2 regions of the Paenibacillus sp. WLX1005 genome follow, and region 1 is predicted to be linked to the other one. Evidence: a T-box and tRNA genes for the amino acid it is inferred to sense, from the RefSeq annotation. Region 1 holds a T-box; the other holds one or more tRNA genes.

What was found. A T-box is a leader RNA that pairs with one kind of tRNA and senses whether it is charged. The one in region 1 lies ahead of ileS (isoleucine--tRNA ligase), so its partner is inferred to be a tRNA-Ile.
Region 2: it has a tRNA-Ile gene. The T-box ahead of ileS (isoleucine--tRNA ligase) is inferred to sense a tRNA for this amino acid. The anticodon was not compared.

What each region holds. Positions count from the first base shown of each region.
Region 1 is NZ_CP176756.1:3,775,702-3,778,811, reverse strand. It holds gene ACE3MZ_RS16150 (RNA-binding protein) at 1-343, shown strand, start outside; gene ACE3MZ_RS16145 (DivIVA domain-containing protein) at 651-1,244, shown strand; T-box leader at 1,405-1,680, shown strand; gene ileS (isoleucine--tRNA ligase) at 1,747-3,110, shown strand, end outside.
Region 2 is NZ_CP176756.1:964,350-967,459, reverse strand. It holds rRNA gene ACE3MZ_RS04205 (23S ribosomal RNA) at 1-1,402, opposite strand, end outside; tRNA gene ACE3MZ_RS04200 (tRNA-Ala) at 1,551-1,626, opposite strand; tRNA gene ACE3MZ_RS04195 (tRNA-Ile) at 1,649-1,727, opposite strand; rRNA gene rrf (5S ribosomal RNA) at 1,753-1,869, opposite strand; rRNA gene ACE3MZ_RS04185 (16S ribosomal RNA) at 2,010-3,110, opposite strand, start outside.

The DNA of each region.
Region 1 (3,110 bases):
GCATATGAATCAAGTGCATCGTCTGCATGTGATGACGGAGCTGCTTCCGATCTATCAGCTTCGGTCTGCACAGCCAGAGCTGCAAACGATGGAGCTGTCTGTTGCTTCCCTGCGGCTGGATGGAATCGCCAGTGACGTATATCGGCTTAGCCGCAGCAAAATTCTGGTGCCGATCAAAGCAGGACGCTGCAAAGTAAACTGGAAACCCGAAGAAGATCCATCTCATCCGCTCAAAGAAGGGGATATGGTATCGGTGCAGGGATTGGGACGTTTTCGCGTGCTGGAGCTTGAGGGAATCACCAAAAAAGGTCGGTATCGCTTGAAAATTGGAAAATTTGTGTAAATGAAAAGAAGGAAAATGACGGCGGTCTGTGGAACCTATACAGTAACGACCTGTTTCAAATTCACCATGTTCCGGTGTATATACAAAAGGGTCTGACTGTCCGGGCAAAGCCGTCATTTTACATGATTTTCCGTCTATGTCATATGATGATGCCACGGCTGCAAGATCAACAAAATCGTCGCTACAACCGATATCGTGATCATGCTGCTTCTTTACGTACAAGATAGTATTCAATCGCGTCGAAATGAAGTATGATATCACTAATGAGGCAATTTAGCGGCCCGAATATTATAGGAGGTGTCTACCCATGCCATTAACCCCGCTGGATATACATAATAAGGAATTCTCGCGCAGGCTGCGTGGTTATGACGAAGATGAAGTGAATGAGTTCCTCGATCAGGTGATCAAGGATTATGAGGGGCTTATCCGCGAAAACAAGGAATTGCAAAATCAGCTGCTTGGTGTTCAGGAGCGTCTGGATCATTTTGCAAACCTGGAGGAGACACTGAGCAAAACGATCATTGTTGCCCAGGAAGCGGCGGATGAAGTGAAAAACAACGCCAAAAAAGAAGCGCAGTTGATCATCAAGGAATCCGAGAAAAATGCGGATCGCATCATCAACGAATCGCTATCCAAAGCACGCAAGGTGTCGATGGAAGTGGAAGAGCTGAAGAAGCAGGCTTCCATTTACCGTACTCGTTTCCGCACGTTGGTTGAAGCGCAACTGGAACTGCTCGGTCAAGATGGCTGGGACGCGCTGGAGAACCAGACTCGCGAACTCGAACGTACAAGCAGCGAGCGTCAAGAGCGCAATGAGCGTGACCGCGAGCAATGGAATCGCGAACGTCAAGATGAGCGTGAACCGGAAGAAAGCCGTTCCGGCGGTAGCGATCTGTATTGATAAGACGAGCCTTGGATCGTACAAATGATCAAGTTGTGACGGTAACGGACATTTGCCCGTTGTTGTGCCGAAATGGTTGACATTTGACGGACAAAGCGATATAAATATTTTATAGCTGTGACCGGATTATGTCCCGTGTCACTCCCCGCAATACATTTGCATACATTCTGTGATGGGGCCAGTACAGGTTATGATTGTTCTATAGAGAGTTGGCGGTCGGTGCAAGCCAATGAACAACGAACCATGGAAAATCTCCCCGGAGAAGCGCGGCTGAAATGAATCAGTAAGCCAAGCCGGATTGCCTGCCGTTATCAAGGCGCCGCATACATTGTGCGGGCACAAGTGTCATTTTGAATGGACATTGCATGTTATAATGAGCATGATATGGCATTCAGAATGAAACAAGGGTGGTAACGCGAGCAACCTCGTCCCTTTCCAGGGACGGGGTTTTTTTGATGTTTTGCAAGCGGGATGTTTTGAATGAAGAGAGGATGAATGAACCATGCAAAGAGTGGATGTCAAAGAAAAAGCACGGGCGCGCGACCTGCGTATTCTGAATAAATGGAATGCGGAGCGCACATTCCAGCGCTCCATCGAAAATCGTCAGGACATGCCGAACTTTGTCTTTTACGAAGGACCTCCAACAGCGAACGGTAAACCACATATCGGTCACGTACTAGGTCGAGTAATCAAGGACTTTATCGGTCGTTACAACACAATGAAAGGCTACCGTGTCGTTCGTAAAGCTGGTTGGGATACACACGGTCTGCCGGTAGAGCTGGGTGTACAGAAGAAGCTGGGCATCTCCCACAAATGGGAGATCGAAGATTACGGTGTAGAGAAATTCATTAACGAATGTAAAGCAAGCGTATTTGAATATGAGCAGCAATGGCGCGATCTGACAGAAGCAATCGGCTATTGGACAGATATGGACAACCCGTATATCACATTGAATAATGGATATATCGAGAGCGTCTGGAACATTCTGGCGACCATCCACGATAAAGGTCTGATGTACCGTGGGCACCGTGTTAGCCCGTATTGCCCGTCTTGTCAGACGACGCTCAGCTCTCACGAAGTTGCACAGGGCTACAAAGATGTCAAAGACCTGAGTGCTACTGCCAAGTTCAAGCTGCATGATAGCGGCGAATATGTACTGGCATGGACGACAACACCTTGGACATTGCCATCTCACGTAGCACTGGCAGTGAACCCGGATATGGAATATGCACGTGTGAGTCAGAATGGCGAAGTATACATCCTTGCCAAAAATTTGGTTGAAAAAGTCATGGCTCCAATCAAAGCTGAATACGAAGTACTAAGCACACTGCCAGGTTCCGAGCTGGTAGGCAAAACGTACGATTCGCCATTTAGCTACATCAAAGCAGAGAAAACGAATATTATCCTCGGCGCAGGCTTTGTTACTGATGCTAGCGGTACTGGTATCGTACACATGGCACCAGCGCATGGTGAAGATGACTATCGTGTTTGCCGCGAGAATGGAATCAGCTTCGTTAACTTGGTCGATCTGGAAGGTAAATTCGTACCAGAAGTAACGGATTTTGCTGGTCGTTTTGTCAAAGATTGCGATGTAGATATCATCAAATATCTGTCCGAGCATAATACACTGTTCAGCAAAGAGCGTTACGAGCACAGCTATCCATTTTGCTGGCGTTGTGATACGCCGCTGTTATACTATGCGATGGACAGCTGGTTTATCCAAACGACTGCGATCAAAGATCAGTTGATTGCTAACAATAGCGATGTAACCTGGTATCCGGGTCATGTACGCGATGGTCGTTTTGGTAAATTCCTGGAAGACCTTGTGGACTGGAATATTAGCCGTGATCGGTACTGGGGTACACC
Region 2 (3,110 bases), 2.8 Mb from region 1:
CGCCTTAGGTCCCGACTTACCCTGAGAGGACGAGCCTTCCTCAGGAACCCTTAGGTTTTCGGCGGATCAGATTCTCACTGATCTTTTCGTTACTCATACCGGCATTCTCACTTGAATGATGTCCAGCGCTCCTTGCGGTACACCTTCAATCCTCATTCAACGCTCCCCTACCCCTGATACAGATGTATCAAGCCATAGCTTCGGTGGTGTGTTTAGCCCCGTTACATTTTCGGCGCAGAGTCACTCGACCAGTGAGCTATTACGCACTCTTTCAATGGTGGCTGCTTCTAAGCCAACATCCTGGTTGTCTGGGCAACTCCACATCCTTTCCCACTTAACACACACTTCGGGACCTTAGCTGATGGTCTGGGCTGTTTCCCTTTCGACAATGGACCTTAGCACCCACTGTCTGACTCCCGGAATAAAGTCTGCGGCATTCGGAGTTTGACTGAACTTGGTAACCCTTGCGGGCCCCGCATCCAATCAGTGCTCTACCTCCGCGACTCACCTTCCGAGGCTAGCCCTAAAGCTATTTCGGGGAGAACCAGCTATCTCCGGGTTCGATTGGAATTTCTCCGCTACCCCCACCTCATCCCCGCACTTTTCAACGTGCGTGGGTTCGGACCTCCAGTACGTGTTACCGTACCTTCATCCTGGACAGGGGTAGATCACCCGGTTTCGGGTCTACGTCCACGTACTACAGTCGCCCTATTCAGACTCGCTTTCGCTGCGGCTCCGGCTTCTCACCTTAACCTTGCACGGGAACGTAACTCGCCGGTTCATTCTACAAAAGGCACGCCATCACCCATAGATCGGGCTCTGACTTCTTGTAAGCACACGGTTTCAGGTTCTATTTCACTCCCCTTCCGGGGTCCTTTTCACCTTTCCCTCACGGTACTGCTTCACTATCGGTCGCTAGGGAGTATTTAGCCTTACCAGATGGTCCTGGCAGATTCATACGGGGTTTCACGTGCCCCGCACTACTCGGGATCCGTCTCGGAGGGAATATACTTTCAACTACAGGGCTTTCACCTTCTACGGCGGGCCGTTCCAGACCTCTTCATCTACCATATTCCTTTGTCACTCCAAAGAGACGTCCCACAACCCCAAGAAGCAAGCTTCTTGGTTTAGGCTGTTCCGCGTTCGCTCGCCGCTACTGACGGAATCACTCTTGTTTTCTCTTCCTGAGGGTACTTAGATGTTTCAGTTCCCCTCGTCTGCCTCTACACATCCTATGTATTCAGATGTGAGTCACTGGAGATGAATCCAGTGAGGTTTCCCCATTCGGACATCCCCGGATCAAAGCTTGCTTACAGCTCCCCGAGGCCTTATCGTTGTTCGCCACGTCCTTCGTCGGCTCCTAGCGCCTAGGCATCCACCGTGTGCTCTTACTAGCTTAACCTAGTTGGTGGTCTTCTTATCAAAAGAAGAACCTATCTTACTCTTCGTTACCGATCCTGTTTACACAGTGTTCAGTAAGAACAGTCTTCTAAAACGCGATGTTTCGTTTCGGTATCCAGTTTTCAAGGATCAACTTGTCAAAATAATATTGGTGGAGCCAAGCGGGATCGAACCGCTGACCTCCTGCTTGCAAGGCAGGCGCTCTCCCAGCTGAGCTATGGCCCCATATACAGTATGAAATAAAAAATGGTGGGCCCTGGTGGACTCGAACCACCGACCCCACACCCTTATCAGAGGTGCGCTCTAACCAACTGAGCTAAGGGCCCACAATAGAAATGATGAAGATGCATCGCTTGGCAGCGTCCTACTCTCCCAGGACCCTGCGGTCCAAGTACCATCGGCGCTGGAGGGCTTAACGGTCGTGTTCGGGATGGGTACGTGTGGAACCCCTCCGCCATCACCACCAAACGATGACGCAATCTACATCGAGAGATTAACCTCTCAAAACTGAACAACGAAGTGAATGTCGGTCAACGTAGTGACCCGCGTCTGGTTTCCCAAACGACTTAGAGTTGAATGTCTTCGTTGCAGAAGACGATTCTCCATAGAAAGGAGGTGATCCAGCCGCACCTTCCGATACGGCTACCTTGTTACGACTTCACCCCAATCATCTACCCCACCTTCGGCGGCTGGCTCCTTGCGGTTACCCCACCGACTTCGGGTGTTGCAAACTCTCGTGGTGTGACGGGCGGTGTGTACAAGACCCGGGAACGTATTCACCGCGCGGCATGCTGATCCGCGATTACTAGCAATTCCGACTTCATGCAGGCGAGTTGCAGCCTGCAATCCGAACTGAGACCGGCTTTTTAGGATTCGCTCCACCTCGCGGCTTCGCCTCCCGTTGTACCGGCCATTGTAGTACGTGTGTAGCCCAGGTCATAAGGGGCATGATGATTTGACGTCATCCCCACCTTCCTCCGGTTTGTCACCGGCAGTCTGCTTAGAGTGCCCATCATTACATGCTGGCAACTAAGCATAAGGGTTGCGCTCGTTGCGGGACTTAACCCAACATCTCACGACACGAGCTGACGACAACCATGCACCACCTGTCTGGAATGTTCCGAAGAAAAGGTACATCTCTGTACCGGTCATTCTGATGTCAAGACCTGGTAAGGTTCTTCGCGTTGCTTCGAATTAAACCACATACTCCACTGCTTGTGCGGGTCCCCGTCAATTCCTTTGAGTTTCAGTCTTGCGACCGTACTCCCCAGGCGGAATGCTTAATGTGTTAACTTCGGCACCAAGGGTATCGAAACCCCTAACACCTAGCATTCATCGTTTACGGCGTGGACTACCAGGGTATCTAATCCTGTTTGCTCCCCACGCTTTCGCGCCTCAGCGTCAGTTACAGCCCAGAGAGTCGCCTTCGCCACTGGTGTTCCTCCACATCTCTACGCATTTCACCGCTACACGTGGAATTCCACTCTCCTCTTCTGCACTCAAGTCACCCAGTTTCCGATGCGACCCGAAGTTGAGCTTCGGGATTAAACACCAGACTTACATGACCGCCTGCGCGCGCTTTACGCCCAATAATTCCGGACAACGCTTGCCCCCTACGTATTACCGCGGCTGCTGGCACGTAGTTAGCCGGGGCTTTCTTCTCAGGTACCGTCACTTCTCTAGCAGTTACTCTAGAAAACGTTCTTCCC